3 regions of the Clostridium sp. CM041 genome follow, and region 3 is predicted to be linked to each of the others. Evidence: riboswitches for the same ligand, from Rfam matches in the RefSeq annotation. Region 3 holds a riboswitch; each other region holds the start of a gene.
What was found. Region 3 has a riboswitch for thiamine pyrophosphate ahead of thiT (energy-coupled thiamine transporter ThiT). Riboswitches for the same ligand answer to the same signal wherever they lie in the genome.

Region 1 (2,328 bases), 350 kb from region 3:
TAGCTCCAAGTAATAAATCACGTTTTATAAAGTAATATCTACTGCTAAAATATGATACATACTAATACATTATTGAATCCCCTTAAACTTTGTGTTATTAACTTTGCATAACTCGCTGCTAAAAACCCAGTTTTTCACTATCCTTAATCATTTGCCATCCCTGCTTTTTTATATAATTCATAGAAATGATTTGTAGGTCCCACCCCATGCCCAATATCTAAAGAATGCTTTATAGCCGTTGTTATATACTGCTTTGAATTTTTTATTGAATCCTTCATGCTATAGCCAAGCGCCAAATTTGCAGCTATAGCTGAAGACAAAGTACATCCAGTTCCATGAGTATTTTTTGTATTTATTCTCTCAGAAGTAAAATGTATAATTTCACTTCCATCATAAAATACATCTACGGCCTCCCCCTTCATATGTCCTCCCTTTAAAAGCACATTTTTGCATCCTAGCTTGTACATTTCTTTTGCTGCATTTTCCATATCTACTACTGTTTCAATGCTCGTAATATCTGAATTTACTTCTTTTAAAATTTCTTCAGCCTCTGGAACATTAGGTGTAATAATTGACGCTAGTGGAATTAATTTTTTAACCAAAGCCGTTTTTGACTCTGGCTTTAACAGTGAATAACCGCTTTTTGAGATCATTACGGGATCGAGTACTACGTTTTTAGGCTTGTATTGTTTTAATTTCTCACTTATCACATCAATAGTTGAGATTACAGAAACCATACCAATTTTAACCGCATCTACAACTATGTCTGTAAAAATAGCATCAATTTGTGCCTTGATGATTTCTTCGCCCAAGTCTTGCACTGCAAAAACTCCCATAGTATTTTGTGCTGTTACCGCTGTAATTACACTCATCCCATATACGCCACTCGCACTTAAGCTTTTTAAATCTGCCTGTACACCTGCTCCTCCTGAGCTGTCAGAACCTGCTATAGTTAAAACTTTTTTCATATCAATTCCCTCCTAAAATAATTATTTTTTAAATGTTGAATCATCACCTGCGGCGCTATTCATCCATTTTATTTATAAAACAAAAAAACACAAACCCATAGGATTCGTGTTTAAATCATCTTGATATATAAAAATATATACATATATAATACACCAATAAACAACTTCCTACGCTGGCATTATCCAGATCAGGTTATAGGGTCAAAGAATTAAAGTTCTTTTTCTCAGTTGGCCTATCCAACTCCCCTGTGTTAGGTTATTCTTTTATATTTCATGTGTTAATAATAGCATAACTAATTATTATTAACAATTAATATTTCGTTACTACTATTCAAGTTTTATGCCTGATCTTTTAACAGCTATATGCCATCCATGAAGTAATTCTTTTCTTTTTTCCTCGGTCATAATAGGTTTGAAACTTCTTGATATTGACCAATGCTTTGATACTTCATCTTTGCTCTTCCAATATCCTACTGCTAGCCCTGCAAGATAAGCCGCACCGAGTGCTGTAGTTTCAGTAACCTCTGGTCTGTCTACTTGAACGTTTAAAATATCAGATTGAAACTGCATTAAGAAATTGTTATTGCAAGCTCCTCCATCTACTTTAAGTTCTGTAAGTATAATTCCAGAATCTTCTTGCATTGCTTTTAAAACATCATGCGTTTGGTAAGCAAGTGCTTCGAGGGTTGCTCTTATTAAATGTTCTTTCTTTGCTCCCCTTGTAAGACCTACAATTGTTCCTCTTGCATAAGGATCCCAATATGGTGCTCCAAGTCCAACAAAAGCCGGAACTACATATACTCCATTTGTATCTTCTACCGCATTAGCATATTCTTCGCAATCAGCAGCATTGTCAATCATACGTAGCTCATCTCTTAACCATTGTATAGCAGCTCCAGCTATAAATACACTACCCTCAAGAGCATACTCTACTTTTCCATCTATTCCCCAAGCAATCGTTGTAAGTAATCCCTGTTTAGATTGAATTGCTTTGTCTCCCGTATTCATAAGCATGAAGCAGCCTGTCCCATATGTATTTTTAGCTGTTCCTGGTGAATAGCAAGTTTGTCCAAATAATGCGGCTTGTTGGTCTCCAGCCGCTCCAGCAATTGGAATTTCCCCTCCAAACAATGAAATATCAGTGTTTCCATATACACAACTTGAAGGTTTAACTTCTGGAAGCATTGATTTTGGTATGTTCAATGTTTTTAAAATTTCGTCATCCCATGTAAGTTCATGAATATTAAATAGCATTGTTCTTGAAGCATTAGAATAGTCTGTTACATATGTTTTTCCTTTTGTTAAATTCCAAATTAACCAAGTATCTATATTACCAAACAATAAATTTCCTGCTTCAGCT
Region 2 (2,328 bases), 1.5 Mb from region 3:
TCTTCTTTTTTTGCAGCACAACCCACAAATAAAACTGTAGTCATTGAAACTGTTAATAATAATGAAATTACTTTCTTTAGCATGATTTTACCTCCAAATAAAATAATATGTCCTATATAAATTTAGTCATTGTTATCTGCTTTATTTCTAGTCCAAGGAGTAAAAAAATATTGTATTAAGTATAAGAGTCCAAATAGTCCCATGCTTAATATTACAATAATTATAATTACTGCAAAAACTTTATCAAGTGCATATGAATTTTTAGCTCTAATCATATATACCCCAAGACCCTTATCCCCTCCAAGCCATTCTCCAATAACTGCCCCCATAATGCTATAGGTTGCCGCTATTCTAAGGCCCGAAAAAAAATTTACAGTAGAGGATGGCAGCTTCACCATGGTGAAAATTTGAAACTTACTAGCTCCCATAGTCTTTAAAAGGTTTACCATATCCGCGTCTACTGATTCTAATCCGTCAATCAAACTAACAACTATAGGGAAAAAGCACACTAACACTACTACAATAATCTTAGGTAATATTCCAAAACCAAACCATATTATGAAAAGTGGTGCTAGAGCAATAATTGGAACGGTTTGAGATACTACTAAAATTGGATATATGCATTTTTTAATGATTTTCACATTATCCATTAAGATGGCTAAAATTAACGCAATCAAAATTGATATTGCGAATCCAATCAAGGCTTCATATAAAGTCGCATAAATATGCTTAGTAATGCTTGGAACTATATTCACCAAGGTACTAATAATATCTTTTGGCGAAGGCAATATGTATTGCGGAACCTTCCATTTTTCTACAGCTATCTGCCATATAAAAAGAATTATTAATTGAAAAACTATAGGAATAAGTTTATTTTCTATACTTATATGTTTTTTCATTCATAGTCACGCCTTCAGCTTTATAATCGATTTTCACTATAGAAACAACCCTACTTGCTCCATGAACTACACAAATTTCCTGGGCCTTTTTTACTATATCTAAAAGCTCATCCATTTCACCTTCCATAGTGGTTTCCATTGGTCCTACCTCATATTTTACTCCACTAGATTGAATATATTCTATAACCTTATCTACTACTTGGTAAATTTTTTCTTCCGCAACCACTGGTATAACTTGAAGACTCACATTTACAACTGACATTTCAATTCCCCCTTAGAATATTGTTAAAGTAAAATAAACCCTTTGCTCATTTTTAAGCGAAGGGTTCTATAATCAAATAACTTTGCACCATTTATATATTCTTATTTTAACCTAAATGCAAATTATATTTTCCCTCCGCTGGCATTATCCAATTCAGGTTATAAGGGTCGAAACTTAACTGTTTCCTCTCAGACAAAAATATTGACTCCCCTAGTTTTTAATATTAAATTACTTTACACGTATATACTACCTAAAAATTCTTATAATGTCAAACCATAAAAAACGCATCTTTTATTCAGTGCGTTTTTCTTAACAATCCATATTATCTTCAAACTTTTTAATATATTCCTTTAGTTCATCTATCTGTTTTTGTAAATCCTTGTTATCGCCCTTAGAATTACTGTTTCCATTATCTCCAGATTGATTGCCATCCTGCGATTCAAGATTTTGAGACTGAGCTGCAATTATCAAAATACTTTGGGCCAAACCCGTTAAAAAATTACCTATTACATTTTGTTGATTAACATTAAGTTTTCCAGCAATTATAACCCCTATTACTGTTGCTAATGTGGCTAATTGACAAGGCGTGAATTCTTCTAACTTTTTCATACATTGCCTCTTTTATAAAATGGTTGTAATATATTATATTCTTTTAACAAAAAAAAGTGTAACTAATATTATTTTTTAAATATATGACATGAAGATATTTTTATTCATATATTACTCATAAAGGGGTGGTATATATGAATATATACAACAATAAAAGATTTGCAGATATTGTGTTTGAAGGTGGCGGAGTTAAGGGCATCGGTCTTGTAGGTGCCTTAAAAACATTTGAGGATAATGGATATCAATGGAAAAACATTTCAGGAAAACAATAAGAATGAGTATATCTATCCCCTATTTTTTCCACCCTGTAAACTTATATAATATAAAGACTAATAAAAAGTCTCTCATTCTTGATGGTGGTGTTTTAAGCAATTACCCAGTTTGGATTTTTGATGTGAATGGTGTTCCTCTCTGGCCAACCATCGGTTTTAAACTCGGAGGGAACAAAGAAATACGAGAACATAAAATCACAAATATCTTAAATTTTACTAGCTCAATTATTGAGACTATGTTAGAAGCACAAGATGGTATTCATATAAGAGAAATGGATTTCTTGCG
Region 3 (2,328 bases):
TTGGACTAATGTTAATTGGAATGACAAGTAACGTTGGTGTAGAACTCATTAAGCTATCCCCAAAAACAGTAGCCTTATTAATGATCGTATTTGCAGTTTTTAATGGAATAGGTAGACCTATATTTGGCTTGATTACGGATAAGTACTCGTCTAAAAATGCCATGCTAATTTCTTACGCACTAATTATTATCGCAGCATTATTAATGCTAGTGGCAAATGAAGGCAGTTTAGTATTATTTAGTATAGCGTTTTCGATATTTTGGTTTAATCTTGGAGGATGGTTAGCTATAGCGCCTACTTCAACTCTTGATATGTATGGAACGAAACATTATAGTGAGAATTATGGTGTTGTGTTTACGGCATATGGTATAGGAGCCATTATCGGGGTATTGGCTTCTGGACTTCTAATGGATATCCTTGCGAATTATAATTATATCTTTTATTTTATAATTGGTTTATGTATTATGGGTATTCTTTCATCTAAAAGAATGATTAAAACATAATCTAACAGAATTGACCATTTTAGTGGGCTAGAGTTAAGAAATGATTGATAGTAATTTCAAAGTTATTATATTTAATGCTACGTAATATTAATATTACGTAGCATTAAATATAATACAGTAAACTTCATGATGAACAGAATAATGTATTAATATAATTTTGGTTGAAGAAAAACCTGAAGTAGGCAGTAGATATATTTTGTTGTTAATCTAGAGCTTTGGTTATAACTAACTTTGATAATCGTTTTAAAGGTAGAAGCCCAATAATTACACAGGTAATAATGGTTTCCACACTTAGGTATGAACCGTTATATAAAAGGGAGTATAAATAAACAGATGTTCCTTTTGGAGCATAGCTTCCGAAGAACACTACTCCAGATATAAAATGGCATGTAAATCTAGCTAGCATTGCTACGACTACGCCAATAAGTATGACCTTGGTATCACGTGATCTAAAGTAACCAACTATTCCAATAGCCATAAAAGGAAGCGGATAATCAAATAGTACTTGCACTGGATGGAGTGCGAAGGGCGCTACTAAAAAATTAATAATTCCAAATAAAAAACCTGTTAAAAAACCAACTTCAGGACCATAAAATAAAGATACAAGTATGATTGGAACCATACTTCCAGCAGTAATGCTACCACCTTGTGGTAATTTTAGAATTGTAATAAACTGCAATACAGTAGATAATGCAAGAGATATACCAATTAAAGTTATCATCTGCGTAGTAAATTTAATTTTCCTAACTTTCAAAACTGCATAGATTAATAACAAAACTCCTAATAGTGCAAAAAGAGCAATGGGGGTTTTTGTAATTTCAGCGATTCTTTCGGCAAAAGTCATTTTTATAGCCTCCATGTATTGTGCTACAGAAGTATTATGGCAAAAACAAAAAAACTATATTCAAAAAAGGAATATAGTTAATGTACTTATACATCATAACCGCTTTCCTCCGCTGGTATTATCCAGATCAGGTATAAGGGTCAATGAATTAAATATTCATATCTCAGCCATTAGGCACCCCTAGCACATATATTATTATTATAATTTAATTATATAGAAGTATATTATATTTTACAACCTGTTTTAGATATTTACAAATTAAAATAAAGAAAATACCGGAAAAGATTGATTTTATAATCTGGATGGTATAAAGTTAATAAATGTAAGGTGATCAATTTAGCATTAGGGTTACAAAATACTCAGAGAATTTATTATTAAGGGGTTTTGTATTAGATGATGAAGATTAAAAAATAATATGTGTTTCGAAAAAATACATACAAGGAGGTTATTATGAGAAAAAAAATATTTTTAATATTTACACTCATTATTTTAATGTCTCTTTCGGGATGTTCAAGATCGAAGACTGCTACAATAAAAAAAACTGCCCCAGTTAAACCAGCAACTGCAGTTGAACCCATTAAACCGGCTGAACCCGCTCAAACCTCTTCGATACCCGCTTTTGACAAGACTGCTGTTATGAAGGCTTCAGGAAAGAGTGTTCCAGTTTTAATGTACCATTCAATTGACTACGAAAAAGATAATCCTATTCGTCTTCCTGTTAAAAGATTTGAGGAGCAACTAAAATATTTAAAAGATAATGGTTATTATACTATTACACTTACAAATTTATATGAATATCTTATTAAGGATATACCAATACCTGAAAAATCCATAGTTCTTACTTTTGATGATGGTTATGAAGATAATTATACGGATATGTTCCCTGTTTTGAAAAAGTATAATTTTAAAGCAACAATTTTTGTTATTACTGGTAGTATTGATAAAAGTCCTAACTATATGACTTCGAAACAGCTTGTAGAA

Region 1: linked by a shared signal. The riboswitch ahead of thiD (bifunctional hydroxymethylpyrimidine kinase/phosphomethylpyrimidine kinase) and the one ahead of thiT (energy-coupled thiamine transporter ThiT) in region 3 are both predicted to bind thiamine pyrophosphate.
Region 2: linked by a shared signal. The riboswitch ahead of ACWJJT_RS01630 (thiamine-binding protein) and the one ahead of thiT (energy-coupled thiamine transporter ThiT) in region 3 are both predicted to bind thiamine pyrophosphate.

The regions. Positions count from the first base shown of each region.
Region 1 covers NZ_CM143648.1:1,434,221-1,436,548, forward strand. The annotation lists gene thiD (bifunctional hydroxymethylpyrimidine kinase/phosphomethylpyrimidine kinase) at 144-968, opposite strand; TPP riboswitch at 1,116-1,226, opposite strand; gene glpK (glycerol kinase GlpK) at 1,296-2,328, opposite strand, start outside.
Region 2 covers NZ_CM143648.1:324,111-326,438, reverse strand. The annotation lists gene ACWJJT_RS01640 (ABC transporter substrate-binding protein) at 1-83, opposite strand, end outside; gene ACWJJT_RS01635 (ABC transporter permease) at 123-899, opposite strand; gene ACWJJT_RS01630 (thiamine-binding protein) at 871-1,161, opposite strand; TPP riboswitch at 1,274-1,383, opposite strand; gene ACWJJT_RS01625 (hypothetical protein) at 1,471-1,770, opposite strand; gene ACWJJT_RS01620 (hypothetical protein) at 1,905-2,042, shown strand; gene ACWJJT_RS01615 (patatin-like phospholipase family protein) at 2,045-2,328, shown strand, end outside.
Region 3 covers NZ_CM143648.1:1,779,287-1,781,614, reverse strand. The annotation lists gene ACWJJT_RS08305 (L-lactate MFS transporter) at 1-503, shown strand, start outside; gene thiT (energy-coupled thiamine transporter ThiT) at 706-1,347, opposite strand; TPP riboswitch at 1,435-1,539, opposite strand; gene ACWJJT_RS08295 (polysaccharide deacetylase family protein) at 1,798-2,328, shown strand, end outside.